4 regions of the Rahnella inusitata genome follow, and region 1 is predicted to be linked to each of the others. Evidence: predicted binding sites of a transcription regulator. Region 1 holds the regulator's gene; each other region holds the start of a gene.

Evidence for each region. The regulator CRP, encoded in region 1, controls carbon source genes, mostly activating them, when cyclic AMP is high. The targets are predictions, from matches to a motif close to ATGTGANNNNNNTCACAT.
Region 2: a site for CRP is predicted at 2,048-2,065, ahead of udp (uridine phosphorylase). Genes of this name have one in related genera too.
Region 3: a site for CRP is predicted at 1,647-1,664, ahead of bhsA (multiple stress resistance protein BhsA). Genes of this name have one in related genera too.
Region 4: a site for CRP is predicted at 1,711-1,728, ahead of rbsD (D-ribose pyranase). Genes of this name have one in related genera too.

Annotation. Positions count from the first base shown of each region.
Region 1 is NZ_CP065024.1:731,109-734,632, forward strand. Features, by position in the region: gene I2123_RS03290 (YccS/YhfK family putative transporter) at 1-1,100, opposite strand, end outside; gene crp (cAMP-activated global transcriptional regulator CRP) at 1,168-1,800, opposite strand; gene I2123_RS03300 (OsmC family protein) at 2,162-2,569, shown strand; gene I2123_RS03305 (LysR substrate-binding domain-containing protein) at 2,571-3,479, opposite strand.
Region 2 is NZ_CP065024.1:113,923-117,446, forward strand. Features, by position in the region: gene rmuC (DNA recombination protein RmuC) at 1-312, opposite strand, end outside; gene I2123_RS00515 (DedA family protein) at 470-997, opposite strand; gene udp (uridine phosphorylase) at 1,156-1,917, opposite strand; gene katE (catalase HPII) at 2,174-3,524, opposite strand, start outside.
Region 3 is NZ_CP065024.1:1,872,559-1,876,082, forward strand. Features, by position in the region: gene I2123_RS08725 (MFS transporter) at 1-658, opposite strand, end outside; gene bhsA (multiple stress resistance protein BhsA) at 902-1,159, opposite strand; gene bhsA (multiple stress resistance protein BhsA) at 1,311-1,568, opposite strand; gene bhsA (multiple stress resistance protein BhsA) at 1,736-1,993, opposite strand; gene I2123_RS08745 (hypothetical protein) at 2,439-2,696, opposite strand; gene I2123_RS08750 (TetR/AcrR family transcriptional regulator) at 2,915-3,524, shown strand, end outside.
Region 4 is NZ_CP065024.1:395,815-399,338, forward strand. Features, by position in the region: gene rbsA (ribose ABC transporter ATP-binding protein RbsA) at 1-1,203, opposite strand, end outside; gene rbsD (D-ribose pyranase) at 1,211-1,630, opposite strand; gene kup (low affinity potassium transporter Kup) at 1,845-3,524, opposite strand, start outside.

The DNA.
Region 1 (3,524 bases):
TTGCGCAGGGCGATAGATTTGAAAGACAGATAACTTTTCAGCGCCAGCCAGAAAGGCAGACGCGGCTGAGAGTTCATCAGATCACGGCGGTACAGCGGGCGCTGGGTGCGCAGCAGGCGTGCAATGCGGCTGAAATGGTAATAGCAGAACTGGCCGACCGGATTTTCCGGATTGCGTGCGGCGATTTTTTCCAGCGCCGCCAATTCGTTGGCCATCGTGAAACGCGCGGACAGCCGGTGATAAAGAATGTCGTCGGCAATGACGCGCAGCCGGGCGGAAATCACCTGCGCATTGCGGCGGATCACCGCTTCGGCATGGCTTTCTTCCACCAGTTTTTGTACTTCTTCCGGCTGATGCAGACTGACCGTGATGTGCTCCTGCAAATCCAGCGCCACCTGAAAACGCTGGAACAGTCGCTTGTGGTGATGATGATGGCCGTGCTGCGGCAGCATGTGCAACTGCTGATAGAGCAGGGCAATAAGATCGATGACCTGCTGCTGACGCTTAAGCAGCGGCGGTAAGGCGGTTTCCGGATCGATATGCTGCGTCAGCAGGCTGTATTTGGCTTCGAAATAATCAGCCAGTTGCAGATAGAGCTGGCTGAGAGTTTCGCGCATCGGCTGCTCTTTGGAGATGCGAAACCACGCCCAGTTGAACAGGCCATACCAGGCAGTGCCTGCAGCGAACAGCGCGGGAGCCTGCCACATCGGCCTGACGCCGACCATGCTCAGGGTAAAGATGGTCGCCACCAGTGCGCCGGGCAACAGTCGCGCATGCAGCGGGCTGATTTCACCGGTGACGCCGAGCAGCAAAGCCAGCGAGAGCATGATGAGCGGCAGCGGGATGTGCCAGTTTTCCATCATCAGTTGCAGCAAGATACTGCTGATCGCAAACAGCGAACCACCAATGAAGAGACGTTTGAAGAAGCGTTTGTGCGGCGTATCAAGACCGGCGACGTTACAGCAGGCAGGGCAGAGGGAGAACAGCAAGCCCATTTGCAGATTCCCGAACAGCCAGCACAGGCCGACCGGCAAACATAACACCAGCGTCTGGCGCAGTGCGTAATTCACTTCGGGGTGATAAAACAGCCTTCTCCACAGCGTCATAGCGGAAGCTTAGCCCATAAAAAAGGCGCGACAGTAAGCTGCCGCGCCAATTTTTGAGGGATTAACGTGTGCCGTAGACGACAATCGTTTTACCGTGTGCGGAGATCAGGCTCTGATCTTCCAGCATTTTAAGAATGCGGCCGACGGTTTCACGAGAGCAACCGACGATCTGACCGATTTCCTGGCGGGTGATTTTAATCTGCATCCCGTCCGGGTGGGTCATTGCATCTGGCTGTTTGGCCAGATTCAGCAAGGTTTGAGCGATACGGCCCGTTACGTCGAGGAAAGCAAGGTTACCGACTTTCTCAGACGTCATTTGCAGACGGTTTGCCATCTGCGCGGAGAGGCGCATCAGAATGTCCGGGTTAACCTGAATCAGCTGGCGGAATTTTTTATAAGAAATTTCAGCCACTTCACAGGCAGTTTTAGCACGTACCCAGGCACTGCGTTCCTGACCTTCTTCGAAGAGTCCCAGCTCGCCGATGAAGTCACCTTGGTTAAGGTAGGAAAGTATCATCTCTTTGCCTTCTTCATCTTTAATCAGGACGGCAACCGACCCTTTCACGATGTAGTAAAGCGTTTCGGCTTTTTCACCTTGGTGAATCAGCGTACTTTTAGAAGGATACTTATGTATATGACAGTGAGACAGGAACCATTCAAGAGTCGGGTCTGTTTGTGGCTTGCCGAGAACCATTTGCTATTATCCTCTGTTATTATCGCTGCCCAAATTACAGGGCTCAGAGTTCCCTGTACGGCGTCTGAATATTAATGCGCCCTTTCAGCATATAGCTCTCCAGAAATGCTGCAAGCGGATGTCGGAGTGAAACCGGCTGTATATTGCCGTTATCACCTTGGGTTCTGTTCTTAAACCGCGAAAACCGTCACCGCAATTTGCTGGAAAGTATGTTTCGGCTTTGTTTGTAACACAGGTTTGCAATGCTGTCTTGTGTTGTCTCGCTTCAGCATGATGGCGATCGGGTTACGTTGCCAGTTTTTAGGTGAAAGGGTAGTCTGGGGTGAAAATTTGATTCTTAAGAGCGCCGGGAGATAAGCAAATGCACGCACGCGTAAAATGGGTGGAAGGTCTGACGTTTTTAGGTGAATCAGCGTCAGGGCATCAGGTTTTGATGGACGGCAATGCAGGCGATAAAGCCCCGAGCCCGATGGAAATGCTGCTGATGTCAGCGGGTGGCTGCAGCGCGATCGACGTGGTGTCGATTTTGCAAAAAGGCCGTAACGATGTTCGCGATTGTGAAGTAAAACTGACGTCAGAACGTCGCGAAGAAGCGCCGCGTCTGTTCACGCACATCAATCTGCATTTTATCGTCACCGGCAAAGCGTTGACCGATAAGATTGTAGAGCGCGCCGTCAGCCTCTCCGCCGAGAAATATTGTTCTGTTTCTCTGATGCTCGGCAAAGCGGCCACGATTACCCATAGTTTTGAAGTGATCGAAGCGGAATAAGTCATGTCCAGTCATATGACTGGCACTGATTGCGCAGTAAATCCAAAAATCGCCGCGCGGCAAACGTCAGCGGCGATTTTTGCGAATAGAGCACGCAATATTCTGCCTGTGGCAGGGTGTCGATATTGAGCAGACACAGTTGCTCCTGCAAACCGAACGGCGCACGCATCGCCCGCGCCACGATGGTCAGATAGTCCGACTGCAACACCATATTCAGCCCGCACACCACCGAGTCGGTGCGCACCGGTGTTTCACTTCCCGCCTGATAAAACCCGTCCGCCAGTTGTAGCTGCTGGTAGTACCCCATATCCGTTTCCGGCAACACCCAGCGCGCATCCTGTAATTCTTCGAGCCGTGTGGCGTTGGCCAGCGGATGCCCGCGTCTGGCGATAATTCCGAACGGGGCGGTGAACAGCGGTTCACGCACCTGATCCTCCAGCGGAAATCCCGGTCCGGCGGTACCGATGGCGAAATCCAGTTTTCCTTCGCGCAGCGCGGGCAGCAGCACCGACAGCTGACCTTCTTTGATCAACAACTTTGACTGCGGAAACTGGGTTTTGAATTCCCCGTTCAGCGCCGGAAATACCGTCAGCGCCAGCAGCGACGAAAACCCGATCGCCACCGAGCCTTGCGAATACTGATTAATCTGCTGGATTTCTTCAGCGGCGCGCTCCAGTTCTTCGAGGATGAACTGCATCCGCTGGGCGAAAGCGCGGCCAGTTTCGGTCAGCGCCATCCCCTGATTGCCGCGCACGATAAGCTGCGTATCGAGCGTTTGCTCCAGCTCGCGCAGCGTTCTGCTGACCGCTGGCTGCGACTGATTCATCGCCCGCGCCGCGCCGCGAATACTGCCGCTGCGGATAACCTGCTGGAAAACCTTCAGTTGCTGAAGTTTCGGTAAATAGCGCATGACGTCCTCTCGTTAATCATTCAAAACGCCCTATCAGTAAAAAGC
Region 2 (3,524 bases), 620 kb from region 1:
CAGCTCCTGATTAAGCTGTTCGCATTCGTTTTGCCAGTGCGTCAGCAGTTGCAGTTTTTCCTGGCTGGCCGCCTGCATGCTGTGAAGTTTCCGTAACTCCAGTTCAGCCTCGCGGATTTGCTGCAAAGAGGATTGCCGCTCGACTTTGACCGCGTCATTTTCGGCCCTCACCTGCTCAAGAGATTGCTCAAGCAAACGGCGCTGAGTCTCGAACTCAGTCTGCTGTTGCTGCTGGCGTAAACTGGCCACCAGCCAGCCCACTAATAAGCCGATTAATCCGGCGCCGAGGGCCGTCAGAATACTGATATCCACGCGTTTTCCTTCTTAAAGTCATCTGCGGTCACGGTAATAGCAGGCTGTATGGATGTCCAGTCTATTTTCTGTTGCATTAAGGCTTTGCGGGATGTCTTCCAAAAAGGAATTTCTCTGCTATTTCCCCCTTGCGGCAGACATTCACAGAGAGCAGGATTCAAAACCAGCGGCTGAGCCATTGAATGCCAAAAGCGCCGGGCGCCAGAATACCGAAGGCCCAGATCAGCGCAGAAGTGATATTGGCAATCTGGAAGTACTTTTGCGGCATACCACAGATACCTGCGACCAGCGGGACGACAGCACGAAGCGGGCCAAAGAAGCGGCCAATAAACGCGCCCGGCATGCCCCATTTATCAAAAAAAGCGTGACCACGTACAAGCATTTGCGGATGACGGGAGAACGGCCAGAAGTTGCCGACACGATCCTGATAATGGGAACCGACCCAGTACGAAAGCCAGTCGCCCAGGAACGCACCGGCCGCCGCTGCCGCCCAGATGGGCCAGAAAGGGATACCAGTTTCGCCAATCAGCGCGCCAAGTCCGAGCAAAATAAAGGTCGCGGGAAGCAGCAGCGAAAGAAAGGCCAGTGATTCACCGAAAGCCAGGACAAAAACGATGGGCGCAGCCCACACCTGATGTGCACGAATAAACGTGGTGGTGTAATCCAGAATCTCGTTAACAGTCAAAAATGCAGTTCCTTTTTTCATGGAGTCGGAGGCGTAATGAAAGGGATTATTCCAGACTCACTACAAACCTGACCTTAACAGATCCTTTGGAATGGGCAAAAAAATGGGCCGCCGGAGGCAGCCCATAAATGTGATGTGTTGTTTTGATTTTATAAAAATTAAATCAGGCGGCGTGCGGCTTCGACGACAATCTTCACCGCATGGCTTTCGGTCTTTTTCATGGTTTCCGCGTTAGGAATTTCCTGCTGCGTGCGGTTCACGATGACACCCGCAACCATACCTGCACGCAGACCCTGGCTTGCACACATGGTCAGCAGAGTGGCAGATTCCATTTCGTAGTTCATCACGCCCATTTCCTGCCACTCTTTCATCGATTCTTTGAAACGACGAACAACACGGCCGGAGTAAGTATCATAACGTTCCTGACCCGGATAGAAGGTGTCAGAAGAGGCAGTTACGCCGATATGTGTTTGTGCGCCCACGGCTTCTGCCGCAGCGACCAGCGCTGTAGTACAGGCGAAATCGGCCACTGCCGGGAATTCCATCGGTGCAAAGTGCAGGCTGGCGCCGTCAAGACGCACAGCCGCCGTCGTCACCAGAACGTCGCCGACGCTGATATGCGGCTGAATGGCACCCGTGGTGCCCACGCGCAGGAAAGTGCGGATGCCGAGCTGTGCCAGCTCCTCGACTGCGATAGACGTTGACGGGCCACCGATACCGGTTGAGCACACGATCACAGATTTGCCGTCAAGCTCAGCGCGCCATGATGTAAATTCGCGGTGGGAAGCCAGGCGAACCGGGTTTTCCATCAGTTTGGCAATCTTCTCCACGCGCTCAGGGTCGCCGGGAACAATCGCCAGCGTCGCGCCGTTTAAATCTTTTTTGGTCAGGCCAAGGTGGAAAACTTCAGGCTGAGACATAACAAACTCCTCTGTGTGTAAGGTCAATTATTGGCAGGAGGAACACCCGGCAACTGTACTGAACATTGTGACGTCATTTCGTGACGGTCGTCACTATGATGTAACAACAAGAATAACGCATACATTTAATTTGTGACTTACATCACAAATTATGCCGCTAAAGAGGAAATTTTATACGGCGATGCCTCCATTGCGGACATAAAAAAGCAGACATCGCCCCGTGAGAGACTCTGCCTGCATAGATATTTACTGTAAATCAGGCGGGAACGGCGTCAGCTGCAGCGCTGCGTGACCAGATCCGGTGCTTCGCCAAATCTTTCAGGAATGCCTTCAGCAGGGCACCTTCAGCTTTTTCGCCTTCGATAATCCCCTCTTCTTTCACGTCATCCTTCAGCCCCAGCAGGGATTTAAAGCGGCGCGCGTCACCGCTCAGGCCAATAACTTTCAGATGTTTATAGGCTTCAAGAACGAAATGACGTGCGTCCCCGCTCATCAGCAATGCATCAATGTGCCCGTGCGGCACTATCACGGCGTCAACGGTGATTGACGGCGAACCGGCAAACGTCGCGTCAATCGGTAACGTCGAACCATCATCTGCGGTCACTGTCCCCAAATGGCTGGCCAGTAGTTTAGGGTGAACGCCCGCAGCCTGAAGCGCCTGCAAGGTTTCCAGAACATCGGCCGCGTGAACGCCGTCGCCCAGCAGCAGCGCAACCTGACGCCCTTTAATCACCCCTTTGCCGCTGGCATAGAGGCTGAGCGACGGATCGCTGTCCAGACCATTCACCGGTTTTGGGGGTTTGATTTTCAGCGTGTCTGCTGAAAGCGTCACGCCGACGTTTTTCGCCACCTTCTGCGCCAGCGACTGATCGACACGTGCCAGCAAATCCACCACGCGCTCGCGGATATAAGGTCGGGCGACTTTAGATAATTCAAACGAGAACGCCCCGGCAATGTGATCCTGCTCGGTTGGCGTCTGGCTCAACCAGAACAGGCGCGGCTGCGCATAAAACTCAGCAAACGACTCGCTGCGCTGGCGCACTTTTGCCGCATCAATTCGCTCAGGATAACTTTCGAAACCGCCGCCCGATGCGGCTGGAGGCGTTTCTCGCGGCCAGTTGTTGTTGATAGAATTCGGCTCGTAGTTTGCCGGATTGGTATCTACATCCTGACGGTGCATACCGTCACGCTGGAAGTTATGGTACGGACAGGTCGGCCGGTTAATCGGGATTTCGTGGAAATTCGGCCCGCCCAGACGGCTTATCTGCGTATCGGTGTAGGAGAAAAGCCGGCCCTGTAACAATGGATCGTTAGTGAAATCGATGCCCGGCACCACGTGCCCCGGATGGAACGCGACCTGCTCGGTTTCCGCAAAGTAGTTATCCGGGTTACGGTTAAGCACCATCTTGCCGATGAGCTGCACCGGCACCAGTTTTTCCGGAATCAGTTTGGTCGGGTCGAGCAAATCGAAATCAAATTTGAATTCGTCCTCTTCGGGGATCAACTGAACGCCCAGTTCATACTCCGGGTAATCGCCAGCCTCGATAGATTCCCACAGGTCACGACGGTGGAAATCCGCATCTTTCCCGGCCAGTTTCTGAGCTTCA
Region 3 (3,524 bases), 1.1 Mb from region 1:
GCGATAAATTCTGCCAGCGCAGTTTTTCGTCCCCCGGTTGAGCATCATCTGGCTGATGCAAAGTTTTAAAAACGGCGGTAGTGCATAAAAGTAATCCGGCGGATGTTGCAAAACTCAGCGCATCTATTGCGAGCAAACTCAGGGGGGAAAGGACATCAAACAGCAAAACGCCTGCGCCGGTACCCAGCAAAACCTGTGAGGCAAAAATTAGCGTTTCCATTGCGGTGGCGGCGGGCAGTTCGTCAGGGCGTAATCCGCGTTTAAATATCAGCGTCAGAGCGGGATAACTCATTCCGTTAAATAACGCTTCTGCGGATTGCACGGCCAGTAATGCCGGAATGTTATGCGAAAGAAGACCGTACAGCGGCATGGCCAGCGCCAGCAGGCCGAGCACTTCGGTAAGGATAAGGATTTTCATTGGGGATATTTTCCGGCATAAGGTTTCCCCCCACAGACTGCCCAGAAAACCTGGGAGCATCGCCAGCATGTACGCCAGAGTCAGTGTCGCTGGTGAGGCGCTCCAGCGTAACAGTTGACCAAAAACGACCACCTGCGTCAGGCCATTTCCCAGAGACGACAAAATAAACGCACAGCCCAGCAGCCGCAGCCAGCGATGACTTCGCAATGCGCGTAAAAGCGCAATAAGTAACGTGTTCATGAAGAGAGATTCTCATCTTAAATAACAGAAACCCCGCATTGCACACAGGCAACAGGGAGAAAGAAAACTGTCAGTGATGAGGATCATTACATTGGGAAAGGGGCTTTTTTAGAAAGAGAAGACAAAAATGTAGCATAAACAGAAGAGGTTGCGAGAGTTTGTCGATGTTTTTCTAAACAGCAGACACGAAAAAGGCGGCAAATGCCGCCTCTTCTGCTTACTACTTTAAACTGCCAACCGGACTTATTTGTACAGCTCAGCAGTACCGTACAGATGGTTGTCACCGGAAGCACCAATAATGCGGTAAGAACTTGCACCGGCTTCACTGGCTTTTGCACTCAGTTTGTTCTGCAGGCTGGTCAGGCTGTTACCTGATGTTGCGCTGACGACACCAATCGCTTGCTGACCGGCTGGTGCGGACTGAACTTCTGTCGCGGCCAGAGTCGAGAATGAAGCGGTTGCCAGTGCAAGAGCGGCGAGAGTCATAGTGATATTTTTCATGATAATTTCCTCAATTCGTGTTTTGAAGCTTTGCCAGGCGTTGTCATCAACGTTCATTTAATGTGCAAAGCTGTCTTCTGTCCGATCAAACATTTAATTTATTAATTGATAAATTAAATGCTGTTTACCCTTGTTGCTACGTCCTGCCTGCTTATTTGTACAGCTCAGCAGTACCGTACAGATGGTTGTCACCGGAAGCACCGATGATGCGGTAAGAACTTGCACCGGCTTCACTGGCTTTTGCACTCAGTTTGTTCTGCAGGCTGGTCAGGCTGTTACCGGAGGTCGCGCTGACCACACCGATGGCTTGCTGACCGGCTGGTGCGGACTGAACTTCAGTCGCGGCCAGAGTCGAGAATGATGCGGTAGCAAGGGCGATTGCAGCGAATGTCATAGTGATGTTTTTCATGATTTCTTCCTTTTAATTCTGTTTATCAGCAGATGATTTTTAGGTCCGACGTTATTTGTTAACGTTCGATAATTAAATCTTAGACCTGGATCACATTCTGTGCAACTAATTTATTTACTAATCGTTAACTAATTGTGCGGAACATTTCGCTAACGTGTTCTTCATACTTATTTGTACAGCTCAGCCGTACCGTAAAGATGGTTTTCACCGGAAGCACCAATGATGCGGTATGAGCTTGCACCGGCTTCTGTTGCTTTAGCATTCAGTTTTGACTGCAAAGTGCTCAGGCTGCCGTTTGAAGAAGCACTGATGGTACCGACAACTTGCTGACCTGCCGGGGCGGACTGAACTTCAGTCGCGGCCAGAGTGGAGAAAGAAACGGTGGCGAGTGTCAGTGCTGCGATGGTCATTGCGATGGTTTTCATGATGTCTGTTCCTGTCGTTCATTTTTGTTTGGGGCGTCTGATGCAGAAGCCTCAGTTTTCGGGTGAACGTTTTTTATTAGTTAACGTTCGATAAGTAAATGTTAGAGGTTGGCGACGGTTTGTGCAAGATGTTTTTTTAATGAGCGTTAACTTATTGTGCTGTGACGTGAGTCACATGAAATGAGGAGTTTGTTTTGGTTCTGTTAATTTTGTGTTTTTAAAATGATTCGCTCTAACCAATAAAACATCGCTTATCCAATTTTGTGCTGAATGAATCATTAATGATCGCTAAGTTAATGATTGGCTCTGACTGGCGGGGATGTTAAAACTGGGGCATCTTCTTAAAGGAGAGAGAGAAGAGGGTGTGGCGTTAAAAGATAAGGCGACCAGAGCCGCCTTATCGTGATCCCTGCGCTGACATTCTTCCGTCAGGTAGCCGTCTTCCTTAGTAGTAAATGGAAGCGGGCTGATGACCAGAAGTTGAAGGTGCAGGCGGCTGAGTCGGAGACGTCGGGATACGGCCTTGTGAGACTTTTTTACTCACATAGGTACCGGGTTTACAGAAATTACTGTCCCCGGTCACATTGACCATCGCCACTTCCTGACTCAGTAAAGGCATCATGATAACCTGCTGTGCGGCAACATTGGCAACCGGGACAGCGGTTAACGCCAGAACTGCAAGAAGGATTTTAAGATTACTCATGATGTTACGTCCTGGGTTTGTACCGTGTAAAAACGCTTATAGCTTGTGCAGCTTTGCGGGTTTGAGTGATTTTCTTATCGCTCGATAATTAAATGATAATCTCCGCTGGACTTATGCGCAACTATTTTTAATAATGATCGTTAAGTTATTTTTGTCATGAAAATTTATAACGAAAAGTTTTAACAACCATAATCACAATGGTGATGGAAGGAGGGTGTATGAGCACTGAACAGACGGCTTTGGTCCGGAAAAGTCGCGGTCGCCCAAAACAGTTTGACCGTGGAACTGCTCTGAGCAAGGCCTTGAATTTATTCTGGCGCCACGGCTATGAGGCCACGTCATTAGCGGATTTGGTCGAAGCCACAGGTGCCAAGGCTCCCACGCTGTATGCTGAATTTGGCAACAAAGAAGGGTTATTTCGCGCAGCCGTTGAACATTATCTGACTAACTTTTACGAAAAGAGCTCATGTTTATTGAGCAAAACAGATTTGTCCGTCGAGGAAACCATCGGTCAGTATCTGCGCGCTATCGCAGAACTGTTTACTGACTGCGATACCCCGAGCGGTTGCTTTATGATCAGCGCCTCATCCGGGATGTCTTCATCCTCCGCGGATATCGCAGAAATGCTGCGCGCACGCCATCTTTCTCAGGAACGCTCATTGTTCGAGTTCTTTGAGAAGAGAAAACAGTCAGGCGAACTGACATCGGTTACCGACAGCGCGTTGCTGGCGAAATACCTCGCCTGCACCATTCAGGGCTTCTCGGTTCAGGCTCGTGACGGTGCTACTGCCGCCGAGCTGAATCAGCTGATTGATGTCGTGATGAAAA
Region 4 (3,524 bases), 340 kb from region 1:
CTGATTACCACCGGAGAGCAAACCAATCGGCTGCATCATCGATGGCGTTTTAATATTGAAGAGGCGAATGAAGTCGCCGACGGCCTGCTGTTCATCCGCATGCTTGAGGCGTCCGCCGCCGTGGCTGAAATAACGCAGTGCGGTCAGCGACATGTTTTCTTTCACCGACATCCCGAGCACTAATCCATCGCGTTTACGATCTTCGGAGATATAAACAATACCGTTCGCCAGACCGTCCTGCGGCGAGTGAGTAACCACTTCGCGGCCATCGAGCGAAACGTAGCCGCTTTTACGTGGCAACGCGCCGTAGAGGATTTTCATCAGCTCGGTGCGGCCAGCCCCCATCAGCCCGGAGACACCGAGGATTTCGCCGCTGTACAACTCAAAACTGACGTTATCCACGCCCGGCCCGCAGACATCACGAACCTGCAAGCGCAGCGCGCCGCGTGCGTGGTTAATGCGTGGGTATTGCTCTTCCAGACGACGGCCAACCATCATTTCGATCAACGTGTCTTCTTCCAGCTCGCTGACCGGACGCTCTGCGATAAACTGCCCGTCACGGAATACGGTGACGTCATCGCAGATCTCAAAAATTTCTTTCATGCGGTGGGAGATGTACACCACGCCGCAGCCAGCCGCTTTGAGTTCGCGAATGACGTTAAACAAAGAGGCGGTTTCAGTGTCAGTCAGCGCATCCGTCGGTTCATCCATAATGATGACTTTGGATTCGAAACTCAGCACTTTGGCGATTTCGACCATCTGCTGATCGCCAATCGATAATTCACCGACCAGGCGATCGCTTTTGTATCGCAGATTCAGGCGGGCCAGGAGTTTGTCCGCTTCGGCATACATCTTTTTCCAGTTGATGCGGCCAAAACCGTTTACAAACTCACGGCCAAGAAAAATGTTTTCAGCAATAGTCAGCTGAGGGATCAGGTTAAGTTCCTGATGGATGATACCGATCCCCGCTTCCTGCGAAGCTTTCGGGCCACTGAACGCGGTTTCCTTGCCGAGGAAATGTACTGAGCCGGCATCTTTCTGATAGATGCCGGTCAGCACTTTCATCATCGTGGATTTACCCGCGCCGTTTTCACCCACCAGCGCCATGACACGTCCCGGATAAACGCTGAGCGCCGCGCCGGAAAGTGCTTTCACGCCGGGAAAGGCTTTATCAATCCCTGTCAGTTGCAGCAAAGGTTGCATAAAGGCCTCAGAAGGTTACGCCGGCACACAGGATCACATTCGCATACGGCGAACATTCCCCGCTGCGGATGACAGCCCGACTTTTTTCGGTTTGCGCTTTGAATGCCTCATGACTGACGTAATCCAAAGCAATGGTGTTTCCCTGGTGTTGTTCGAGTTGTGTCAATCGGGCGAGTAACGCTTCATGGAGTTGAGGATTTTTGGTGAGGATTTCCTCTGCGAGGATAGCCCGCTCAACCTGCATCTCGTGTGTCACTACCTCTAAGACTTGTAAAAAGGTGGGAACTCCCTGGGTTAGCGCCAGATCGATGCGCTGGCAAGCTGCTGGCACCGGAAGTCCGGCATCGCCAATAACCAGCTGATCGGTATGACCTAACCGGGCAATAACAGTTGAGATTTCGGCATTTAATAGCGGTGACTTCTTCATTTTGACTCCTACAGCGAAACGTTTCGCTCACCACTGAGTTTATGAAACTGGCCGCACAAGGCAACGAAGATGTGATGGAATTGTGATCAGCGTCGAAACGTTTCGCTGAATGATTCAGAAATAGGGAGGCAATTTGAGTTAGTCATTTCAGAAAGGAGAAGGCACAAACAAAACAGGGTACCCGAAGGTACCCTGTGAGCGGCAAAAGGCAGGATTATATTTCCACCTGCGTTCCCAGTTCGATAACGCGGTTTGGCGGGATTTCAAACTGGTCCGGTGCGCGCAAGGCGTTACGGCTGAGCGCCATGAACAGCTTACCCCGGAAGTAGAGATACCATGGCCGCTTGGTCAGGATCAGCGATTCATGCGACATGAAGAACGACGTTTCCATCATCCGGCACGGCAAACCTTCCAGACCACAGCGGTGGAAAATCTCTTCCACGTTCGGCGTTTCTTTAAATCCGTAACTTGCCACCACACGCCAGAACGTCGGCGACAGCTGCTCGATAGTGACACGCCGGACGTTGTGCACATAAGGCGCATCTTCCGTTCGCAGCGTCAGCAGAACCACGCGCTCATGCAGCACCTTGTTGTGCTTGAGGTTATGCAGCAACGCAAACGGAATGACGTTGATGGCTCGCGACATATACACCGCCGTTCCCGGAACACGAACCGGCGGGGATTTCTCCAGCGAGGCGATCATTGCCTCCAGAGAATTCCCGTGTTCGTTCATGCGGCGCATAAGACGAAAACGCTCGCTTTTCCAGGTAGTCATGACGATAAACATGCACAGGCCGAGCGTCAGCGGCAGCCAGCCGCCGGAGAACAGCTTGGTGGCGTTTGCGGCAAACAGTGGAATATCCATAAACAGCAGACCGATCAGCAAAATGCCAACCAGGAACGGTTTCCAGTGCCAGTTTTTCAGCGCCACCGTACAGGAAAGAATGCTGGTCAGCACCATTGTACCGGTCACGGCAATACCGTACGCCGCCGCCAGATTGCTGGAATGCTCAAAGCTGGCAATCACAATCACCACTGCGAAATACAGCAACCAGTTAATGGCCGGGATATAAATCTGACCGGCTTCCATTTCCGAGGTGTGGATGATGCGCATCGGCGGTAAATAGCCCAATCGCACAGCCTGACGCGTCAGGGAGAACACGCCGGAAATCACAGCCTGAGAGGCAATGATGGTCGCTAAGGTGGCTAATACCAGTAACGGAATTAACGCCCAGTCAGGCGCCAGCAGGAAGAAGGGGTTTTTGATCGCTTCAGGATTCTTCAGCAGTAACGCGCCCTGACCGAAGTAGTTCAGCACCAGAGACGGCAATACCACCGTGAACCATGCCAGACGGATCGGGAATTTCCCGAAGTGCCCCATATCGGCATACAACGCTTCCACACCGGTAATCGACAGAACGACAGCGCCGAGTGCCAGGAAGGAGAAGGATTTATGTTCGATAAAGAAGTTTACCGCCCACATCGGGTTCATGGCGCGTAAGACTTCAGGGTTCTGCATGATGCTGTTTACGCCAAGAACGGCGAGCGTCAGGAACCAGACCAGCATCACCGGGGCGAAGAGTTTGCCCACGATACCGGTTCCGTGTTTCTGAATAATGAAAAGCAGCGTCAGAACAGTAATAGAAAGAGGAACGATATAAGGATCGAGTGATGGCGCGGCGATCTCCAGACCTTCCATTGCGGAAAGCACCGAAATGGCCGGAGTGATCACTACTTCGCCATAGAAGAAGCTGCCACCGATCAGGCCAAGTATCACCAGCACCGCCGTGGTGCGTGATGACGTGTTTCTGCCCGCCAAAGACATCAGCGTCAGTATGCCGCCTTCGCCCGCATTGTCCGCCCGCATCACATACGTGAGATACTTGAGCGACAC